3 regions of the Vreelandella sp. H-I2 genome follow, and region 3 is predicted to be linked to each of the others. Evidence: predicted binding sites of a transcription regulator. Region 3 holds the regulator's gene; each other region holds the start of a gene.
What was found. The regulator PhoB, encoded in region 3, activates phosphate uptake and scavenging genes when phosphate is short. The targets are predictions, from matches to a motif close to TGTCATANNNNTGTCANA.

Region 1: ACUVOF_RS19525 (PA3496 family putative envelope integrity protein) is a predicted target of PhoB. The motif match lies at 1,385-1,402, and genes of this name have one in related genera.
Region 2: ACUVOF_RS03925 (esterase-like activity of phytase family protein) is a predicted target of PhoB. The motif match lies at 1,359-1,376, and genes of this name have one in related genera.

Annotation. Positions count from the first base shown of each region.
Region 1 is NZ_JBRAMC010000008.1:281,016-283,289, forward strand. Features, by position in the region: gene ACUVOF_RS19520 (sodium-dependent transporter) at 1-1,040, shown strand, start outside; gene ACUVOF_RS19525 (PA3496 family putative envelope integrity protein) at 1,074-1,289, opposite strand; gene hexR (transcriptional regulator HexR) at 1,540-2,274, shown strand, end outside.
Region 2 is NZ_JBRAMC010000001.1:825,298-827,571, forward strand. Features, by position in the region: gene ACUVOF_RS03925 (esterase-like activity of phytase family protein) at 1-1,270, opposite strand, end outside; gene bfr (bacterioferritin) at 1,607-2,089, opposite strand.
Region 3 is NZ_JBRAMC010000009.1:125,884-128,157, reverse strand. Features, by position in the region: gene phoR (phosphate regulon sensor histidine kinase PhoR) at 1-927, opposite strand, end outside; gene phoB (phosphate regulon transcriptional regulator PhoB) at 930-1,619, opposite strand; gene ubiA (4-hydroxybenzoate octaprenyltransferase) at 1,740-2,274, opposite strand, start outside.

The DNA of each region.
Region 1 (2,274 bases), on a different contig from region 3:
CCTTTTTGATCTTGTCGTTTTACAGCGTGATTGGCGGCTGGTCGCTTTACTACACTTTAAATTCGGTGAGCGGCGCGTTTAGTGGTCAAGACGCCGACGGCATTGGCGCACTGTTTAATGGCATGCTCAGTAACCCAGGCTTACTATTACTGGGTCACTCGGTCTTTATGCTGTTGGTTATTGGCATTGTCGCCCGCGGTGTTACGAAAGGCCTTGAGGGTGCTGTGCGAATTTTGATGCCGGTCCTCGCAATGCTGCTCGTTGTGCTGATCGGTTACGGTATGTCGACCGGGCACTTTGGCGAAGCGTTGACCTATATGTTCAACCCGGACTGGAGCAAGCTCACAGCAGAGACCGTGCTAGCCGCCCTGGGTCACGCCTTCTTTACCCTCTCTTTGGGAATGGGCATCATGATGGCTTACGGCTCGTATCTGGGCAAAGACATCAACCTGCTGCAAACCGCCCGTACGGTTATCATCATGGATACCGTCATCGCCCTCGGTGCTGGGTTAGCCATTTTCCCTATTGTATTTGCCAACAATCTGGATCTTGCCTCAGGTCCTGGGCTGATTTTCGTCACGCTGCCGTTGGCGTTTGGCAATATGGATGGCGGCTTAATCTTAGGCTTGATGTTCTTCTTGCTGCTGACGTTTGCCGCGCTGACCTCGGCGATATCACTGCTTGAGCCGGTGGTTGAGTTCATTGAAGAGCGTACGCCGCTCAGCCGTGTCATGGCAACGGTTGTGGCAGGTGTAGGCGCCTGGTTACTGGGCATTGCGGCACTGCTTTCGTTCAATGTGTGGAGCGAGCCACTCATGTTTGGGCTAGGCGTGTTTGATTTGCTGGATACGCTGACCAGCAAAATAATGCTGCCTCTGACGGGGCTAGGTGCGATTCTTTTCACCGCTTGGTGCTTAGAGCGCAACAGTGTCGAAGCCGAACTAGGCCTTTCCGCGACCGGCAAGAGCGTATGGAACATCATCGCGCGCTATTTAGCGCCCGCTGGCGTTATTGCCGTATTTGTGACTGGGCTTATTTAAGATAAGCCGTCACTACTCTGCCATTTGCTAATCTCAGTGCAATTCGCTCTCTTGCCGATCTTCATCAGGCAAGGGGGCGATGTCTCGCGATAGTTTCTGAAACTCTCTGTGCAGCTCAATACCACGGCGCGCTCTTAAGCTGCGCTGGGCAGCGCTACGCTGTCGTTGAGCATGCTCATCCACTTGTAAACTCATAAAAATGTCGAGCAATTCGCTTTTAACCGAGGTGATTCGTTCGACGTTTCTCATAATCGACGTTCCTCCAGATGAATATGCCTACGTCCACCTGCATTCGTGACGACTGTTATGATGCAGTGCGGCACTTCAATTATTACTATAACCTACTTGACAAAATGATGACCAATCTTAAAAAAAAGGGCTAACGGCCTTTAAACGTTACCCCTTACACCGCTTTCCATGCCCATTTACGCTATCAGTCAGGCATACTGTCGAAATGCTAGAGGTAGCCAAGTCTGTGTAGAGAGCCAAGGAGCTGAACGTGAGTCGCGCCCTGTTCGATGAAATGAGACGCCGCATGGAGCACTTTAGACGCTCCGAGCAAAAGGTGGCGCGGTTTGTACTGCGCAATCCAGAAGAGGTCATCCACATGCGTATTGTGGATTTGGCCACCGAAGCCACCGTTAGCGAACCCACTGTGGTGCGCTTTTGTCGTGCGTTGGGTTGCAATGGTTTTCAGGATTTCAAGCTACAGCTGGCGCAAATGCTGGCCAGCGGCAGCCAATTTGCACAGTTTTCCATGAACGATAGCGACTCTGTTGCTGAGTTCTCCCACAGCATTTTTGACTCTACCGTGGGCACGTTGCTGTCTGTGCGCGACCGGCTTGATAACGACTCCTTAGGCCGCGCAGTTAATGCCTTGGCAATGGCTAATCGCGTGGAGTTTTACGGCTTTGGCGCATCTGGTGCTGTGGCCTTTGATGCCCAGCACAAGTTTTTCCGCCTGCAAATTTCCACCTCAGCCTACGCCGACCCGCATATGCAGAATATGTCGGCGGTGACCTTAAAAGAGGGCGATGTGGTCGTAGCGATTTCACAAACCGGGCGCACCAAAGCGTTGGTTGCCAGCGTGCGCCTGGCTCGTGAAGCGGGCGCGACAGTCATAGGCCTCTGCCCCAGCGGCTCACCACTCGCTGAAGAGGTCAGCCTGCCGCTGTATATCGATGTCCACGAGGACACCGAAATTTACACGCCGCTTAGCTCACGCATCGCTCAT
Region 2 (2,274 bases), on a different contig from region 3:
GGGCGCGGGGGCCGCCGTCTTCGCCCAGATCCCCTTCATTGGCGGTGGCTAACAGGGCACGGCTGGGAATCGCCACGGCGCCTTCGGGAGACAGGCCCGAGGGCAGTAGCTGGGTGAGCTGCGGTTCGGCCAGGTTGCTAACGTCATAAACGCCCACCAGCGAGCCGCGCTCGGAAAGCAGGAAGACATAGGGCGTACCTTCGAACACCGCAAACTCCATCCCCTCCGGCTCGCTGCCTTTGGCATCCGAACGCTTATCGGGGTAGTGACCCGCTTCAATCACCGCGCGCTCGAATGAAGTACCTGACTCGTATACCACCTCGCCACGCTTGTTGAAGATCGTCCAGCCGCGCGCACCGCCATCCATATCGCCTTCGTTGGCAATGGCAAAATGATCGTTGTCGATCCACTGCAGCGCATCCGGCTCGCGCAGACGCTCGGCTTGCTGCTCGTTGAAGATCAGTGCACCGTCATCGCTGGCGTCAATGCCGTCCAGGTCGACAGTCCCGGCGCTGAAATCCGCCACCACCTTTCCGGCGTAGTCGAGCACCACCAGGTGGTTGTTCTCCTGCACGGTCACGACGGTCTCACCCAGGGTGTTGATATCGACAAACTCCGGCTCGGGATCCTCGGGGGCGATCTCGGCGAGCCCGGTTACGTCGGCGTAGAGCAGGCTGTCACAGTTAACCAGCCCTTCCGCATTGATCTTCACCAGTGCCACGGAACCGCCGGGCATCTGCGGTACACGTCCATCGCCCGCCTCTTCGTCGCGTTCGTTCTCAATGGCGACAGCGACAAAGCGCCCACCGGGGGCCGCAGCGGAAGCTACACTATCGGGCTGTCCGTCCAGCGGGCAGGAGGCGAGTATCTCGCCACTGGCTAAATCGACCGTGCGCAGTTCCCCGGAAGGTTCGCTGTAGGAAACCGATGTATTCACTCCGACATAGGCCATATTGCCGAGCACCGATACGGCCGTAGGCTCGCCGTCCATAACGATATTACCCAGCGGTTGCGGATTAGCCGGGTCGCTGATATCGATGCGCCCAATCACGCCCAGCGGGCTATCGGTATACACCAGCGTCATGCCATCACCGGAGGCAGCAATGATTTCAGGCGCGGTCTCGCGTGTACGATCCTCGCCCTCGGCCATGTTATCGGGAACCGCGAAACTGGCGATGCGGTTGAAATGTTTATCTGCCGCGCCTGCCGCTTGCGTGGCGGCCAGCACAGCAGCCAGCGCCAACAGGGTTGGTCTGCGTTTGAGTATCATGATGGAGTTAATCCCTTGCGTAAGCTTAAGAAACGACTAATTAAGTTATTAAACTTGCTATGCCCGATTAACTATCCAACACCATAACGATGTCAGGCTTATGACACTCACTGGCTAAGTTAGCACCGTTGGCTATCGGCACACCTCAGCGCTAAACCCAGGTTGCCGCGAAGATGGGTAAGTAGTGAAGGAACACATAGGGGAAAAGGGAAGCGGGAAAATCGATAGGTTAAAGGGGACTTTAGAACGAAAGCAGCCAGTCAGTTAGCCCTGACTGGCTGCTTTTTAGCTAGTTTTGGTTGCTAGCTTACTTCTATACATACGCGCGATAGCGTTTTACTCTTCGCCAGCCATCTGCATTTGGCGCTGCAGGTAGTTCTGAATACCTACCTGTTCGATCAGTTTCAGCTCAGTTTCGATGTGGTCGATATGACCTTCTTCATCGGCGAGCAGATCACGGAGCATATCGCGGGTAACGTAATCTTTGACGCTTTCGCAATAAGTAATGGCTTCGATGTAGTCATTACGGCCATCGTGCTCAATTTTAAGATCGCTCTCGAGCATCTCTTTTACATTTTCGCCAATGTATAGTTTGCCGAGGTCTTGCAGGTTGGGCACGCCCTCCAAAAACAGAATACGCTCGATGATTTTATCAGCGTGCTGCATCTCTTCGATGGACTCATCGTATTCCCATTTGGCTAGCGCTTTCAGGCCCCAATCTTTATACATTTTAGCATGTAAGAAATACTGATTAATCGCGACCAATTCGTTGCCAAGCGCCTTATTCAGATGCTCGAGGACTTTAATATCACCTTTCATGACGTCACCTTTTCTACTGTAATGCCGATGTTTAAGCCAATGTTTGAGCTGGCCTTTAAATAATGCGATCAAGCAGTTACGTTATTGAAGAAGCATAGACGCACATAGCTATACTCCCAGCTTTCCTGAGAGTATAGATAAAGTGTTTAAAAGTTCAAGCAAATCATATATTTGCTAACGATAAC
Region 3 (2,274 bases):
TGCATCACTTTCAAGCGCTACGGTAATAGTATGTCGCTGATGCGAAAGAGCCAGCGCATCGTCACAGATGCTTTGTAATAAAGGACCAAGTGATAATGGATGATGGTCTTTACCGCCCTGGTCAATTTCCAGACGAGATAGAAGCAATAAATCATTTACCAAATTTTGCATTCGCTGTGTCTGTTCCTGCATTTGGTGAATGCTCTTACCTAAACGCGGAGGCAACTGGTCGGCAATATCAGTGTAGGTTTCTAGGTAGCCGGAAAGGACCGTTAAAGGAGTGCGCAGCTCGTGGGATACGTTGGCAACAAAATCACGCCGCATCTGCTCCAGGCGATGCAAGCGAGTGATATCCCGTGCCATCACTAGCCTTTCATCATCACCATACAAAGTAATTTGATACTGCAGGATTTGCCGCTCATCAATCGGCGACGTTAGCGTTAACGGCTCGCTATAGTCCCGCGCATTAAAATAGCGGATAAAGCTTGGATCGCGCAGCAGATTAGTAATGTGCTGACCACGGTCATGGGCGGTTTGTAATCCCAGCATGGCTGTTGCAGCGCTATTCCACCATTCCAAGTCACCATGTCTGTCAAGCATCACCACACTGTCGCGCATCGCTTCAGACGACTCTTGGATGCGCGCCAAGGTGGCCCGCAGTCGGCTTTGAGTTATACGCTGACTCTTTTGGTAGCGGTACAAGCGATCAAACAGTTCGCCCCACATTCCTCGGGCCGCAGGCGGTTCGTCGTGAGGGTGAAGAGTTAACCACAAGTAGAGTTCGCGCAACTGCCGCAGGTGGTAAAACAGGCAAACTGCAAGCCCGGCCGCGAGACCCAACCCAGCGGCGCCCAGCAACCACCCTAAGCAAGTACCCAGCGCGGCTAGCCACACTAGTCGCCACAGTTCACGACTCCATAGACGCACATTTATACCCGTGCAGAGAAACGGTAACCGGTACCCCGAACCGTTTGAATCAGGCTTTGATGCACATTGCCTAGCGCTTTTCGCAAGCGACGAATATGTACATCGACCGTGCGCTCTTCCACATATACATTGCCGCCCCATACTTGATCAAGCAGTTGGCTGCGTGTGTAAGCGCGCTCTTGATGGGTCATAAAAAACTGCAGAAGACGGTACTCGGTGGGGCCCATTTCCAGTGCTTTGCCGTGAGCGCTTACCCGGTGGCTCACTGGATCAAGTAACAAGCCGTTAATCTCAATCGGGTCTTCGACGCCACGCGGGGTCGCGCGGCGGAGCACTGCTTTTAGCCGTGCCACCAATTCACGAGGAGAAAAAGGTTTGGTGATGTAATCATCGGCGCCGGCCTCAAGCCCTTGAATTTTATTATCTTCTTCACCCTTGGCGGTGAGCATGATAATAGGAATCTCAGCGGTGGTTTCTTCACGCTTTAAACGTCTAGCCAGCTCGATACCACTGGTTCCAGGCATCATCCAATCAAGCAGCAACAAATCAGGCTGGTGATCGACGACCATGGCATGAGCATCCTGGGCGTTATCCGCTTCAAGCACTCGATAGTCAGCCATTTCCAGCGCTACCGCGATCATCTCGCGAATCGACGCCTCATCATCGACAATCAGAACGGTCTTGGCGGTCATACCAGAGCCTCACGGTGTTCAAAAAACTAGTTCAAAGAAAGCTAGCTAAAGGAAACTAGCTCAATGACATATCAGTGACGATAACACCATGACTTGATGACAATTAGATGACAATAGTAACTATTGCCCAGCTGCAGGCCACCAACTTAGCGCGATTCCAGCAAAAATCAGCAAGCCTGACCAGTGGTTGTTGAGAAACGCCTGAAAGCAGCGATCCCGGTCGCGCTGGTAAATCAAGCGCTGCTGGTGCAGAAAGGTGGCGGCCATGGCGGTAAGCCCCAACCAGAAAAAACCGCCTAACCCGACCCGCCAGCCTACCCAACCCAGCAATCCCAGCGTGGCCACCTGCAGTAAACCGATCATCAAACAATCCGCATTTCCAAACAGTACAGCTGTCGACTTGATACCAATTTTCACATCATCGTCGCGGTCGACCATTGCATATTGCGTGTCGTACGCGACAGTCCATAGCACATTGGCAAAGAACAGCAGCCATGCTTCCAGCGGTACGTAGCCCAGCACCGCGCCAAAGGCCATCGGAATGGCCCAGGAGAACGCCGCCCCCAATACCACCTGTGGAAAGTGGGTATAGCGCTTCATAAAGGGGTAAATAACCGCCAGCAATACACCACCCAACGAGAGCAGTACCGTAAAC